One region of the Nocardia rhizosphaerae genome, then DNA from elsewhere that is predicted to be linked to it. Evidence: predicted binding sites of a transcription regulator. Region 1 holds the regulator's gene; the other holds the start of a gene.
The links. Region 1 encodes HspR, which represses chaperone genes until heat shock. Its sites were predicted from a motif close to ANNTGAGTNNNNNNNACTCANNT; they were not measured.
Positions count from the first base shown of each region.

Region 2: lon (endopeptidase La) is a predicted target of HspR. The motif match lies at 1,955-1,977, and genes of this name have one in related genera.

Region 1 covers NZ_JBHSBA010000003.1:46,454-54,433, reverse strand. The annotation lists gene ACFOW8_RS01810 (dynamin family protein) at 1-497, shown strand, start outside; gene ACFOW8_RS01805 (dynamin family protein) at 494-2,044, shown strand; gene dnaK (molecular chaperone DnaK) at 2,409-4,256, shown strand; gene grpE (nucleotide exchange factor GrpE) at 4,253-4,819, shown strand; gene dnaJ (molecular chaperone DnaJ) at 4,841-6,019, shown strand; gene ACFOW8_RS01785 (heat shock protein transcriptional repressor HspR) at 6,019-6,420, shown strand; gene ACFOW8_RS01780 (globin domain-containing protein) at 7,037-7,980, shown strand, end outside.
Region 2 covers NZ_JBHSBA010000003.1:289,801-297,780, forward strand. The annotation lists gene lon (endopeptidase La) at 1-1,940, opposite strand, end outside; gene ACFOW8_RS02900 (DUF3068 domain-containing protein) at 2,096-3,163, opposite strand; gene ACFOW8_RS02905 (DUF2613 family protein) at 3,160-3,330, opposite strand; gene ACFOW8_RS02910 (Rv1157c family protein) at 3,360-4,133, opposite strand; gene ACFOW8_RS02915 (TetR/AcrR family transcriptional regulator) at 4,218-4,829, shown strand; gene ACFOW8_RS02920 (serine/threonine-protein kinase) at 5,122-6,780, opposite strand; gene ACFOW8_RS02925 (hypothetical protein) at 7,052-7,980, shown strand, end outside.

The sequences.
Region 1 (7,980 bases):
ATCTCGGCTTCACCGGCAAGGTGCTGGTCGGCATGCGTGGTTCCTACGGTGGCGTCCTGATGATCGGCTTGGCCACCACCTTCGCCGGTTTCGCGATGCTGAATCCGATTTCTCTCGGCGCCGGTCTGATCGTCGGCGGCAAGGCCTACCGCGACGACAAGACCGCCCGGCTGGCCCGCCGCCGGATAGAGGCCAACGCCGAGGTCCGCCGCTTTCTCGACGACGTCGCTTTCCAGGCGGCCAAGGACACCAAAGACCGCTTGCACCGCATTCATCGTGCCCTGCGCGATCACTTCGCCGGGGTCGCCGACCGCAGTCTGCGCTCGATTGATGCGTCGCTACGCGCCGCGCAGGAGGCCGCGACGATGGCCGCCACCCTCCGGGCCGAGCGGACCTCGGTGCTCGAACGTCAGTTGCACGCTGTCGCGGAGCTGCGTCGCTACGCGGATTCGATGCTGACCGAACCTGGACGGGCCGACGGTACGGTATCCGGGTGACCAACCGTTTCGACACCGCGTCGCCCGCGGGCCAGACCGCACCGAAGATCCTGGCCGAGGCGCACGAGCTGGTCGACGCGGCGGCGCGGGCATTCGGCCCGAACACCCATCCGCGCAGATTGCTCGCCGACTGCGCGTACCGGCTGCGCGAGCCGTTGCGGGTCGCTCTGGCCGGTTCGATCAAGGCGGGTAAGTCGACGCTGCTCAACGCGCTGGTCGGTCAGGCGGTGGCGCCCACCGACGCGACCGAGTGCACCCGCGTGGTCACCTGGTACCGCGACAGCGCCACGCCCACCGTCACCGCGTACGCGCCCGACGGTGCCAGCGCGAACGTGATCGTGCGCCGTGGCGGCGGCGCGCATGGTCTGACCTTCGACCTCAGCGCACTGCAGTGGGATCGGCCGGGGCCGCGTCCGGTGGATCACTTGGCCGTCGGCTGGCCGTCGGCGGCGCTGGCGCAGACGACGATCATCGATACGCCAGGTACCTCGTCGCTGTCGCGTGAGGTGTCCCAGCGCACCGCGCGGCTGCTGACTCCCGCCGATCCCGGTGGTGGTTCGCCACCGTTCGCGGCGCCGGGCGCGGACGCCGTCGTCTATCTGTTGCGCCGGCTCGACGCCACCGACGTCCGCTTTCTCGAACAGCTCGGCACCGGTGCGGGCGGCGCGGGGCCGCTCGGGGTGATCGGGGTGGTGTCGCGGGCCGACGAAATCGGTGCGGGCCGCATCGACGCGCTGCACTCGGCGCGTGACATCGCCGCCAGATTCGCCGCGGAGCTGGAGCGAACTGGTTTGTGTCAGGCGGTGATCCCGGTCGCAGGGCTGTTGGCCTTCGCGGCGTCGACGCTGCGGCAACCGGAGTTCGCCGCCTTCGAAGCGTTGTCGGCGGTGCCGGCCGAGGACCTGAGCGTCGCGCTGTTGTCGGCCGACCGTTTCGCCCGCGCCGACATCGCGCTCCCGGTCGCCCCGGAACTGCGCGCGCAGCTGGTGGACCGGTTCGGTTTGTTCGGCATCCGGATGGCCACCATGCTGGTCCGGCTCGGGGCTCGCGATGCCGCGTCGCTGTCGGCGGAGCTGTCGGCGCGCAGCGGAATCGAGGAGTTGCGCGCGGTGCTGGAGGTGCAGTTCGGCCAGCGCGCGGAGGAGTTGAAGGCACATTCGGCGTTGAGTTCACTCGATCGTGTCCTCACCGCCTATCCCGGCACGGAAGCCGATCTGCTGCTGCCAAGGGTCCGTGCCCGCCTGGCCGACGTGCACGGATTCACCGAACTCCGGCTGCTTGGTCGCCTCCGCACCGATGAATTGCCGCTGCCGGCCCCTGCGCTCGCCGACCTGCATCGCGTACTCGGTGGTGCGGGTGTGGCGCCGCATGTGCGGCTCGGTCTCCCGATCGACGCGGACCCCGCCGCTGTGCGCGCGGCGGCTGTCACGGCCGTGCATACCTGGCGATCCCGCTCCACCCACCCGCTGGCCGACCAGGCCACCGCTACCGCCTGTCGCGCGGCGGCCCGCAGCGCCGAAGGCATCATCGCCGGACTAGGGCAATAGGTTTCGGGCCGAGCCGGGGCATCGAACGGGCAGCGACGGTGCTCCGGCGGCCGATACCGACCAACTGGTCTCGATGCCGTCACGATCGCCGGGCCGCAGATGCGAGCTGAGCCGGGTCGACGCAAGAATGGCCCAGGGTTCGGGAAATTTTTTCGGGCGGCGGGAATGAATCGTCGCAGCTGAAGGTTGTGCAGATCGACAACATTGAGCGTGGCAGACTCAAGTTCTAGTTGACTCGTGACGGAACTCGAGGGCAGGATTGAGCTGACCACGCTCAGCGTTGCTGAGGCTGTGCTCCGCGTGATGTGCCTGGGGTCTGGCTTCGAGAGCACTCACATACATACGTCAAACAGGAGGAATCACTATGGCTCGTGCGGTCGGAATCGACCTCGGGACCACGAACTCGGTCGTCAGCGTTCTCGAAGGCGGCGAGCCGGTCGTCGTCGCGAACTCGGAAGGCTCGCGCACCACCCCCTCGATCGTCGCGTTCGCGAAGAACGGCGAGGTTCTCGTCGGCCAGCCTGCGAAGAACCAGGCCGTCACCAATGTCGACCGCACGATCCGCTCGGTCAAGCGCCACATCGGCACCGACTGGAGCACCGAGATCGACGGCAAGAAGTACACCTCGCAGGAGATCTCCGCGCGCACGCTGATGAAGCTGAAGCGCGACGCCGAGGCCTACCTGGGCGAGGAGATCACCGACGCGGTCATCACCGTCCCCGCCTACTTCGAGGACGCCCAGCGGCAGGCCACCAAGGAAGCCGGGCAGATCGCCGGTCTGAACGTGCTGCGCATCGTCAACGAGCCCACCGCGGCCGCGCTGGCGTACGGCCTGGACAAGGGCGACAAAGAGCAGACCATCCTGGTCTTCGACCTCGGTGGCGGCACCTTCGACGTCTCGCTGCTCGAGATCGGTGAGGGCGTCGTCGAGGTCCGCGCGACCTCCGGTGACAACCACCTCGGTGGCGACGACTGGGACGAGCGCATCGTCACCTGGCTCGTCGACAAGTTCAAGGCCAGCTCGGGCATCGACCTGACCAAGGACAAGATGGCCATGCAGCGCCTGCGCGAGGCTGCCGAGAAGGCGAAGATCGAGCTGTCCTCCAGCCAGAGCACCTCGATCAACCTGCCCTACATCACCGTCGACGCGGACAAGAACCCGCTGTTCCTCGACGAGCAGCTGACCCGCTCGGAGTTCCAGAAGATCACCTCCGATCTGCTTGACCGCACCCGCGCGCCGTTCCAGTCCGTCATCAAGGACGCAGGCATCAACGTGGCCGACATCGATCACGTCGTGCTCGTCGGTGGTTCCACCCGCATGCCCGCCGTCTCCGAGCTGGTCAAGGAACTGACCGGCGGCCGTGAGCCGAACAAGGGCGTGAACCCGGACGAGGTCGTCGCCGTCGGCGCCGCCCTGCAGGCCGGTGTGCTCAAGGGCGAGGTCAAGGACGTCCTGCTGCTCGATGTCACCCCGCTGTCGCTGGGCATCGAGACCAAGGGTGGCGTGATGACCAAGCTCATCGAGCGCAACACCACCATTCCGACCAAGCGTTCGGAGACGTTCACCACCGCTGACGACAACCAGCCGTCGGTGCAGATCCAGGTGTTCCAGGGTGAGCGCGAGATCGCCTCGCACAACAAGCTGCTCGGCTCCTTCGAGCTGACCGGCCTGCCCCCGGCCCCGCGCGGCGTGCCGCAGATCGAGGTCACCTTCGACATCGACGCCAACGGCATCGTCCACGTCACCGCGAAGGACAAGGGCACCGGCAAGGAGAACAAGATCAAGATCCAGGACGGCTCCGGCCTGTCCAAGGAAGAGATCGACCGGATGGTCAAGGACGCCGAGGCGCACGCCGCCGAGGACAAGGCCCGCCGCGAGGAGGCCGAGACCCGCAACCAGGCCGAGTCGCTGGTGCACCAGACCGAGAAGTTCATCAAGGACAACGAGGACAAGGTGCCCGCCGACACCAAGTCCAAGGTGGAAGCCGCGATCGCCGAGGCGAACACCGCGCTGGCCGGCACCGATATCGCCGCCGTGAAGACCGCGGTGGAGAAGCTGGCCGCCGAGTCGCAGGCGCTGGGCCAGGCGCTCTACGAGGCGCAGGCCGCCGACGCGGCCGCCGGTGGCAACGGTGCCGGTCCCGCCGCCGACGACGACCAGGTCGTCGATGCCGAGGTCGTTGACGAGCCGGTCGACACGGAGAAGAAGTGACCGAGGCCAACTCCGAACAGGAGCTGATCGAAGACATCGTCGAGGACATGGACTCCGCCGCCGCGGCGGCGGAGCCCGCCACCGACGGCGAGGCCGAGGCGCCGGTCAGCGACGAGCTGGCCGAGCGCACCGCCGACCTGCAGCGGTTGACCGCGGAATACGCGAACTACCGCCGCCGGGTCGAGCGGGATCGTCAGGCGAACATCGACGCGGCCAAGGCCGCCGTCGTCACCGAACTGCTCGGTGTGCTCGACGATCTGGACCGGGCCAGGGCGCACGGCGACCTGGACACCGGCCCGCTCAAGGCCGTCGCCGACAAGCTCGAGACCGCGCTCACCAAGCAGGGTCTGGTCGAGTTCGGTGCGATCGGTGACCCGTTCGACCCCACGCTGCACGAGGCCGTGCAGCACGAGGGTTCGGGCGCCGATCCAGTCATCGGCGTCGTCATGCGCAAGGGCTATCGGTTCGGCGAGCGGGTGCTTCGGCACGCGCTGGTCGGGGTGACCGATGCCGAGGCCACCGAGGCATCGGATCCGGATGCCGACGGCGACACTCAAAAATAACGCGAGAGGAGGAGATGCCCGGTGAGCCAACGGGAGTGGATCGAGAAGGACTTCTACAAGGAGCTGGGTGTCTCCTCCGGCGCCTCGCAGGACGAGATCAAGAAGGCCTACCGCAAGCTCGCTCGCGACCTGCACCCGGATTCCAACCCGGGTGACACCAAGGCCGAGGAGCGGTTCAAGGCGGTCAGCGAGGCCAATGCCGTGCTGTCGGATCCGGCCAAGCGCAAGGAGTACGACGAGACGCGCCGCCTGTTCGCGGGCGGTGCCGGGCGCGGCTACGGCGGCGGGTTCAATCCCGGTGCCGCCGGTGGCTTCTCGCAGGACTTCAATATCGGTGACATCTTCGGTCAGCCGGGTGGTGCCGGTGCCGGTGACGGCGGGCTCGGCGATCTGCTGGGCGGGCTGTTCAACCGGGGCGGTGCGCGCGGCGCCAGCCGTCCGCGCCGTGGTGCCGATGTGGAGACCGAGACGACGCTGGGTTTCCGTGAGGCGGCCCAGGGCGTCACCGTCCCGCTGCGGATGACCAGTCCGTCACCGTGCACCACGTGTCACGGCAGCGGCGCCAAGCCGGGCACCAGCCCGCGGGTGTGCCCGCACTGCAACGGATCCGGCGTGGTCAGCCGTAATCAGGGCGCGTTCGGTTTCAGCGAGCCCTGTGACGACTGCCGTGGCACCGGCTCGATCATCGACGACCCGTGCGTCGACTGTGCGGGCACCGGTATCCAGAACCGCACCCGCACCATCACCGTGCGCATTCCGCCCGGTGTCAGTGACGGGCAGAAGATCCGGCTGGCCGGGCAGGGTGAGGCGGGCCTGCGTGGGGCGCCTTCGGGCGATCTCTACGTGACCGTGCACGTCAGTCAGGACAAGGTCTTCGGCCGTCAGGGCGACGACCTCACCCTGGTACTCCCGGTGAGTTACAGCGAATTGGTACTGGGAACAACTGTTTCCGTGCCGACGCTGGACGGCCGGGTCGGCGTGAAGGTGCCTGCGGGCACCGCCGACGGGCGTATCCTGCGGGTACGCGGTCGCGGTGTGCCCAAGCGCGGCGCGGCAGGCGGCGCGGGCGACCTGCTGGTCACGGTGAAGGTCGCGGTTCCGCAGCACCTGGACTCCGACGCCACCGATGCGCTCAAGCGCTACCAGGAGGCGGAGAAGGCCGGTGGTTTCGATCCGCGTGCGGGATGGGCGGGTGCCTGATGTCCGATAGTCCGAGGTCCGCGTCGGGTGGCGGCGCGCGCGCCGAGTTCTTCATGATCTCGGTGGCGGCCCAGCTCGCGGGGATGCACGCGCAGACCCTGCGCACCTACGACCGGCTGGGCCTGGTCACTCCCCAACGCACTTCGGGTGGCGGACGCCGGTACTCGGCCCGCGATGTCGAGCTGCTGCGCGAGGTGCAGCGGCTGTCGCAGGACGAAGGGGTCAACCTCGCCGGCATCAAGCGCATCATCGAGCTCACCAATCAGGTCGAGGCGCTGCAGCAGCGTGTCGAGGAGATGAGTGCGGAGCTGGAGCGGTTGCGGGCGGGCTATCGGCCCGATCTGTCGCCGCCGCAGCGCAGCACGGCGCTGGTGGTGTGGCAGCCACGGAACCGGCGTTAGGTTCCACGATCCGGCGAGCCCCCGGTTCGCGTTCCGCCGTAGGCGGGCGCGGGCCGGGGGCTCGTGCGTTTCCCGGTCAACCCCCGGCGACCGCCTGGTGATTCTTCAGCAACCCATTAATTCGCGATCCTGTCCGACGGCCCTCGTGGCGCAACGCCGTGAGGTGCGGATATATCTCGGGATCATCACGAAAGTTAGCTGAGGGGATGCTGAATTCGGCTCGATCGGAGCGCGATTTCGTGTGCTAGACGGGCCGCTCCGGGGGAGTCTCCCCGCGTGTCGCGGCACGGCGCGTCGGGCGGCCGGGTTGGTGGTGCGTAGCGGAAAGGTCGCTCTACCAGGCAGGTTGGCGGTGAGATGCCGATTTTACGGCACCATACATTGGGGAATGAGCTCATGTTCACCGGTCATTAACAGTCTCGATGTAGGTTTTTCAGGTGTTACTAATGAGTACCACCTGGTTTTTTCTGAATTACACGTGTGATGTTTAAGAGTACGATTCCGAAGCTGGCAAACCTCGCCTAGACTTCTCGCATCGGCTGCTGACGAGTGTCCTCCCAGCCCGTCACTCGCCGGCGCGGCTAGCGTTCGATGGCGAAACGAGGTTGTGACACATATGGATTCGCGGACTGTCGCTTTGATCCGTACCACGTTCAAGGCGGTTGCTGCGGAAGACGGTGGGCCCGAGCGGCTGGCCAGGTCGTTCTACTCGATCCTGTTCACGGACTACCCCGGCATCCGCGACTACTTTCCGGCAGCCATGGATGCCCAGCGTGACCGGCTCGTCAAGGCGATCTCCTACGCGCTCGACCGGCTCGAAGAGCCGGATAAACTGCTGCCCTTCCTCGCCCAGCTCGGACGCGACCACCGCAAGTACGGTGTGCAGCCCGCGCACTATGTCGCGGTGGCCAACTCGCTCAAGGCCGCGATGCGCCAATTCGCCGGCACCGAGATGTGGACCGAGGAGGTCGCCACCGCCTGGGACGAGGGCCTGGCCACCATCAGCGGCGCGATGATCAGCGCCGCCGACAAGGAGACCACTCCGCCCGCCTGGACCGCGACCGTCGTCGAACGCCGCGAGGTGCTTCGGAATCTGTCGGTCATCCGGGTCCAGCTCGATCAGCCCATGCAGTACGCGGCCGGACAATATGTCAGCGTCCAGGTGCCGACGCGGCCCCGGATGTGGCGCTATCTGTCCCCGGCCAATCCGGCGAACGCGAACGGCGAGGTCGAGTTCCATGTGCGCAGCGTGCTCGGCGGCTGGGTGAGCCCGGCCATGGTCTCGCACACCGAAGTCGGTGACCAATGGCTGCTCGGTTCCCCACTCGGCGGTCTCGGCGTGCCACGCAACACCAAACGCAAGATGCTGATGGTCGGCTGCGGCACCGGCATCGCCCCGCTGCGCGCTCAGATCATGGCGATGGCCCAGCGCCGCGTGAACCCGAAGGTGCACCTGTTCGTCGGCGGCCACCACCCCTGCGACCTCTACGACTTGCAGGTCCTGAGCCAGCTGGCCGTCGCCAACAAGTGGCTCACCATCACCCCCGTCAGCGAGAGCGA
Region 2 (7,980 bases), 240 kb from region 1:
CGTTCCACCGAGTCCGGGGTGAAGCGGGGACGGCCGAGGTAGTCGGTGAGGTTGTCGACGTCGACGACGAGGCTCGTCACCCGGTCGGCAGGCTGTGGGCCGGACTCGATGTCGATGACATTGTCGTAGCCGAGTGCCGGGTCGTACCCGAGCCCCGAGCGCGCACTGCCCGAGTCCGGCACCGCGCCCGCACTATCGGTGTCGGCCGTGGTCGATTTCGCCGCCGCAGAAGCGGCCGAGTTCGGCGATGCCGCTGTGGCCCGCCTGTCGTCCCCGGTGACGAACCGGGTCGCTGCCTTGCGCATGGCCTTCGCCACCAGGCGCTCCATCTGGCGAACGCCCGCCTCACGGGTGTAGTTCGCCGCGACCTCGCGCAGTGCGGCGTCGGTGATCGTCACCTCCTCGTCGGTCAGCGCGTTGCGTTCCAGCTGCCGTGGCACCAGGAAGTCGCGCGCGATGGCGACCTTGTCGGCCTCGGTGTAGCCGTCGACGGTGATGAGTTCCATCCGGTCCAGCAGCGGGCCGGGAATGGTGTCCATGACGTTGGCGGTCGCGATGAACAGGACATTCGACAGGTCGAGGTCAAGATCCAGGTAGTGATCGCGGAAGGTGTGGTTCTGCGCGGGATCGAGCACTTCGAGCAGGGCCGCCGCTGGATCACCGCGGAAGTCGGAGCCGACCTTGTCGATCTCGTCGAGCAGGACGACGGGATTCATCGAGCCCGCCTCCTTCACCGCGCGCACGATCCGGCCCGGCAGCGCGCCGACGTAGGTGCGCCGGTGGCCACGGATCTCGGCCTCGTCGCGTACGCCGCCGAGCGCGACGCGAACGAACTTGCGGCCGAGTGCCTTCGCGACCGACTCGCCGAGCGAGGTCTTGCCGACACCGGGCGGGCCGACCAGCACGAGCACCGCGCCGGAGCCACGTCCGCCGACCACCTCGAGCCCTCGTTCGGCCCTGCGCGCCCGCACCGCCAGGTACTCGACCATGCGGTCCTTCACCTCGTCGAGGCCGTGGTGGTCGGCGTCGAGCACGGCACGCGCGGCCGATACGTCGGTGCTGTCCTCGGTTTTCACCGTCCACGGCAGGTCGAGCACGGTGTCGAGCCAGGTGCGGATCCAGCCCGACTCGGGGCTCTGATCGCTGGCGCGTTCCAGCCTGCCGACCTCGCGCAGCGCCTCGGCGCGCACGTGCTCGGGCAGGTCGGCGTTCTCGACACGGGTGCGGTAGTCGTCGGCACCGTCGGGTTCGTCCTCGCCGAGTTCCTTGCGAATCGCGTTGAGCTGCTGGCGCAGCAGGAATTCGCGCTGGCTCTTCTCCATGCCCTCGCGGACGTCCTCGGAGATCTTCTCGGTGACCTCGACCTCGGCGATATGGTCGGTGATCCACTCGATCTGCTTGGTCAGCCGCGCGGCGACATCGGGAGTCTCGAGCAGTTCGCGCTTCTGGTCGTTGGACAGGTACGGCGCGTACCCGGCCGTGTCGGCGATCGCCTCCGGCTTGTCGAGCTGGTTGACGATGTCGATGATCTGCCAGGCCTCGCGCCGCTGCAGCACCGCGACGACCAGCTTCTTGTACTCGGCGGCGAGTTCGGTGGTGCGCGCGTCGGGCGGCACGTCCTCGACCGGCTCCGCCTCCACCCACAGGGCGGCGCCCGGCCCGGTCACGCCGTGCCCGATCCGCGCCCTGCGCTCGGCCTTGAGCACCGCGGCGGGCGCACCACCGCGCATCCGCCCGACCTGCTCGATCGTGGCGACGACACCGTAGGAGGCGTACCCCTCGTCGAGTCGCGGCGCGACCAGCACCGAGCCGGTCTTACCCGCCTGCGCGGCGTCGATCGCGGCCTGCGCGGACTCGTCCAATTCGATGGGCACGACCATGCCCGGCAGCACGATCGGATCGGTGAGGAACAGCACCGGCAGGTTCTGAGCTGTAGTCATATCGACCCTTCCAAAGTTGAGCTTTGCTGACTCAACCCACCGGGGTGGTCGTTTGTTCCGGCCCCGCCGACCGTTCACTGACGGCGAACGTGACATCGCCGGGAAACGCGCTCGGCCTCCCCTGACGGATCAGGGGAGGCCGAGGTGGCTGGGGACTAGCTCTTGCGGAGGCGTTCGGTCGGCGGGTCGAAGGTGCGGCGGGCGGACGAACCGCCGCTGCTCATGACACCGAGGACGGCGCCGCCGATCAGCAGGACGGCGGCGAGAATGCCCAGGATGATCGGGACGGTCTTGCCGAAGAGATCGAGCTTGTCGAGGCTCTCCTGGGTGACCTCCATCTGCGCGGCGATGGTCTCCTCGTCGAACACCAGGTGCGACTTGAGCGCGGTGACGTCGACCTGCTCGGCGCTGCGGCCGTAGAACAGGTGGATCTGCTCGCCGCCCTTGAGGACAGCGCCGGTCCTCGGCTCCACCCACAGGTCGCGGGTGTTGGTGTAGAAGCGGGTCATGGTGACCGGCTCCTCACCCTCGAGGCCCCACTTGGCGGCCGGGAGGGTGAGCTTGTTGGTGGCGGCGGGGACGACGTCGTTCATGTTCGTCACCGGGATGGTCTGCCGGAAGTGGTACACCGGCACACCATTGATCTCGGTCTCCTCGACGAAATCGATGGGCCGGGTGGCGCGGGCGTTGCTGTCGAAGTACGGGTACGACTTCTTCTCGGTCCCGATCGGGAAGCGGTACTGCAGACCCTGACGCTGGAAGGCGTCGGCCACCGAGTCGCCCGAGGAGTCGACGGTGACCGCGAGCGAACCGTTGGGCGAGGCGTCGACCGGCTCGCCGGTGACGCGATCGATGGTCACCCGGTCGATCGAGGCGGTGAGGATGCCGGTGTCGCCGTCGCGGTCGTCGCGGCGCAGCGTCTGGCCGGCCTGGACGGTCATCTCGTCGGCGTCGGAAGGCTCCTCGACGGTGAGGAAGCGCTGCGAGACGACCGGCACGTTCGTGTCGACCTTGGCCGAACCCTCCGGCGAGACCAGCGACCTCGAGTCCAGCACCATGCTGTCCTCGCCTGGCACGTTCTTGGCGACGGTGGTGATCCGCAGGTCGAGCGGGGTCTTGGCGACCTTGCCGACGGTGTAGGTGGGAATCATGACAGTGGCGGCGAGCAGCAGCGCGCCGAGGCCGACGAGGATGCAGGCGATGGTCCTGCGCACGTTGCTCATCGGCTGCCGTAGGTGACGTTGCCCAGCACCGACGAACCGGGATCAGCCGGGGTCTCGGGTTCGGGGATCGAATTCTGTTGCGCGCCCGCGGTGATGCCGAGAACGGCAATCACCCCGATGATCGCGCCGGCCAGCCCGCTGATCAGGCCGGGTACGGCAAACTTCATAGCTCGAAACTCCAATACGTGGCGTCGGATCAACCGACGGTGAAGAACCCGATGGTCGGGGCGAAGGTGCAGGTGCGGACGTCACCGTCGGCGGTCTCGGTGGTGAGACCACCGGTGATCACCGCGGCGACGCGGCCGGTGCCGGTGTCGGCGATCGCGGACAGGGTGGCCGGGCCGTCGGGGTTGATCGCGGCCTCGGTGGTGAGCGGCTGGTTGCCGGAGCGCCGGTTGTCGAGGTTGACCCACTGCACGGTCATCGGCGGATTCTGCTCCGCGGTCGGCGTTTTGGTGCCGAGCGCGGTGAAGACGAAACCGGTCTGACCCGCGGCGGGACCCGGCGGCGGCAGCTCGGCGGGGCCGGGTACGGCCAGCGCGGTGCCGACGGAATCGGAGGTCGGGCCGATGCAGCCCTTGCCGATGGTCGGGTAGAGGAACTGCGCGATGCGCGGCCCGTCCGACGGCGGCAGTTCGGGGCCACCGCCGCCGCTGCCGTCGAGGAAGGTGATGACCCGCTCCAGCGTCGACTTGACCTGCGCCGGAATGCCTGGAGTCGCGAGCAGCACGCGCGCCTGGGCCAGGATCGCGGCCTGGGCGCTGTCGGCGATGGGGGCGGGCGCGGCGATGGCGCCTACGATCGACGGAGCCAGTGCGGCCAGGGTCTCGGAGGGCACGTCCTCCGCGATCGCCGGGACGTTCGGTGCGGTCGCGGTCTGCGGTGCAGCCATGGTCGTTGCGGGCGCGGCGAAACTCACCGCTATAACGAGAGCGGACAATGCGGTCCGCGAGCCTCGGGTGCGCAGCACTGGTCAGCCGTCCTTCTTTGTGGGGATGGGGTGGAGCAGCCCGGAACGGTTAGTGTGATCCGGGGTTTCAGATACATTGGAGAGGTGACTACAGCGGACAGGCGGTATGGGGGTCGTACAGTCGTCGCGCGTAAAGCCGAACGGCGCCAGCGGTTCCTGGAAGCAGCGACGCGAATCTTCGCCGAACGCGGGTACGCCACGTGCTCGCTCGCCGAAGTGTGCGCGGCGGCGGGGCTGTCCAAACGGCAGTTCTACGAGGAGTTCGAGACCCGCGAGGACGTGCTCATCGCGGCCTACGACCGCATTCAGGACGACGCCGCGATGGCGGTGGCGGCGGCGGTCGTCGACTACACCGACCCGGAGTCCGCGCTGAGGGCAGGCCTGGGCGCGTACCTGGAGTCGCTCGGCTCCGACCCGTATCGCGCGCAGGTGGCGCTGATCGAGGTGGTCGGGGTGAGCGACCGGATGGAGGACCATCGACGCGCGCGCAGGCACGCCTGGTCGGCACTGATCGAGGCCGCGCTGGCCGCCAAGGGCGTGCGGCTGCGCGGGGACGCCGAACTCACCACCGGGCTGATCACCGGCGCGGTCAACGGCGTCGCGCACGAATGGCTGCTGCGAGATTCGCGGCCGCCGGTCGGCGAACTCGTCGATCTGCTGACCGCCGCGGCGCTCGCGCTGGTCGATCGGGGCTGAATCGTGGTCGCCCGAAGGGAGGGTGGCAACTTCCCGCACTTGCCGCTTGCTCAACCCACTCCCTTTCCGGACATTGTGAGACCGGACGGCTTCACAGTGGGGAGGAGTCTGGCATAGCAGTGACCCAGATCGCAACGGCAGAACCGATGCGGTCGCCGTCACCTGGGGTGATGGGCTGGTCAGGAGTCCAGACGCCTCGTCGTCGTAGTGAACCACCAACCGGCCGGGCGGGTGGGCAGATCGCCGTTTCGGACAGCGACCACCAGTGTGGTTACCGGTCGGTTACCCCCGTTCAGGACAGGTGCAGCACACCGGCGATGCTGCCGCCGAGCACGCCGGGCGTGCTGTAGTCGAGCCCGCCGTCGGGCCGGAGGACCACCGTCGACGTCGCGCCCTCGTCCAGGCACAGCCCCGTGCCCGTGCCGGTGAGCCTGGCGCGGAAGACCAGACGATCGGCACCGACCTCGGTCAACGTCTCCGCCCGTGTGCAGCGCTCCCCGGACACCACCCCGATATTCGCCGAGGCAGCCACCTCCTGCCCGGCCTCGCCCGCGCCGATCGTCAGCTCGACGTCGAAGCTCGCCAGCCCGTCCCTGGCCCGACCGGTCCAGGTGCCGAGGAAGGCCGCCGGGACCGCGCCCGATGCGGTGTCGGCACGCGGAGTGGAAGCGGTCGCGCCCACCCCGGCGGTAGTCGTGGTCCTTGCGGCCATGGGGTTGTCCTTGTCGTCGCTACCCAGCCGCGTGCCGATCAGATAGGCACCGACCGCCACCGCGACCGCCGTGACCACCACCCCGGCGGTCAGGAGCAAGCGGGTGTGCCGGGCACTGCCGCGCGGCGACGAGGGCGCGACACCCACAGCCGGGGTGATTGCCGGTGCTGTCGAGTCGATGCGGTGCGCGGGCAGCCGGTCGGCGTGGTCGCTGATCGGCATCGACGGCGCCTCGGTATCGGTTGCGCGGGGCGACATGGGGTCGCGGTCGGTGCGGTACGGACCGGCGTAGTTCCGCGGATGCGTGTCGTTCGCAGTACGCGGCTGCGGTATGACGGGATGTTCGTCGGGGCCGGTGTCGAGGTCGAGCAGGCGCACCGCGCGGGTGCCGATCTCGGCGATGAGGGCGGGCGGCAACCATTCAGTGTGCGCGGGATCGGCGAGCCGTTCGAACTCGACGAGCAGCTCCAGCGGCGCGGGCCGGGCGTCAGGGTCCTTGACGAGACAGGAAGCGACGAGCGGGCGGATTCGCGCGGGCAGCGCGTCGAGGCGCGGCTGCTCGTAGATGATCCGCCACAACAGCTGCGCGAGCTCCGCGGCGCCGAACGGGCCGTGCCCAGTGGCCGCGAAGGTGAGGACGCCGCCGATGGCGAACACATCGCAAGCCGCCCCGAGCGGCGTACCCCGCACCTGCTCCGGACACATGAAACCCGGTGAGCCGATGACCTTTCCGGTGGTGGTGAGCGCGGTGTCCCCGACCGCCCTCGCGATCCCGAAATCGATCACCTTCGGTCCGTCGACCGCGAGCAACACATTCGACGGCTTGAGGTCACGGTGCACCACCCCGGCACCGTGGATCGCGGCGAGCGCGGCCGCCAGCCCGCGGCCCAACGCGAGCAGCGCCCGTTCATCGAGCGGCCCGAACCGGGCGACCGCGTCCGAGAGCGGGAGTCCGGCGACGAAACCGGTAGCCAGCCATGGTGGTACCGCGTCGACATCGGCGTCGAGTACCGGTGCGGTGAACGCGCCGTCGACCCGGCGCGCGGCGGCGACCTCACGCCGGAACCTGGCGCGGAACTCGGCATCGCCGTGTAGATCCGGCCGAATCACCTTCACCGCGACAGTGCGACCACCCGCGGTGCGGCCCAGATACACCTTGCCCATGCCGCCTGAGCCGAGCACTCCGAGTAACCGGTAGCTTCCGATGCGCCGCGGGTCGTCGGTGCCGAGCGGGTGCATGACCTGTCAATCCTTCACAACGACCGGGCCGGGCCGCCCGGTTCTGCCCACCGGTCGGAGGGCACCACCTGTCCGCGTCACTGTAGCCCCGATCGACGGTCGGGCACCGGCTCGCGTTCAGCTCGCGGCTGATCTCGGCGCGGGTAGTACGGCCGAGTTCGGCGAGGATATGGCGGCCGTATCACCGGACTCCCTCGCGGGCGGGCACAATATGGTTGCCTTATCCTCAGGTTCTTCTCGATCTCGCGCGTCAGCACTAGGGGGCTCCTCCATGACCACACTGGCCTCCGGACTCTTCATCGATTGGGAGGAGCTCACGGGTCAGTCGAAGTTCGTGGTGGAGTTGATCTCCTTTCCGATCTTCGCCGCGGTGGCGGGGTGGCTCACCAACTGGACCGGCGTGCTGATGCTGTTCTGGCCGGTGCAGTTCAAGGGCTTCCGGGTGCCGATGCTGCATGTGCTGTACCCATACCTGCCACGCCGCGTGCAGGTGCTGCCCACCTTCTCCGGTGACGGGCGCAGGCTCGGCTTCCAGGGCTTCATTCCCGCACGTTCGGAGAAGATGGCCAGCATCTGCGTGGACAAGGCGCTGCTGCGGATCGGCAGCCCGAAGGACTTCATCCACGAACTCGATCTCGACGGGATCGGCGACTACCTGGCCGAACGGGCCCGCGATCAGGTACGGCCCATCGTCGACGAGATCATGTACCGGGAGAATCCCGACCTGTGGCGCTCGCTGCCACGACCGGTGAAACAGGCCGTCTACCAGCGCGTCGACCGGCAGCTGCCCGCGCTCGGCAGGCGCGCGTTCGCCAGCCTCGGCGACAACATCGACCAGCTGCTCGACGTGAAGAGCTTCGTGATCCGGTATCTGGAGAAGAACCCGGAGATCCTCAAGGACCTGACCACCACCATCGCGGCACCGGAACTGAAGTTCATGGTGCGGATCGGGCTGCTCGGCGCGCCGTTCGGCCTGGCGCTCGCGCTGTATCTGCACGTGCACGCGCAGATCCCGTACTGGGGGCTGGTGCCCGCGTGGGCGATCGTGCTGCTGGCCTCGGCGGCCATCGGCGTGATCGTGAACTACATCGCGATCAAGATGGTGTTCGAGCCGGGCGATCCGCAGCCGCGCTACAAGTACCCGTGGCGCCAGGCGCTGCTGGCCAAGCGCCAGCCGCAGGCGGCCACCGATCTGGCCCA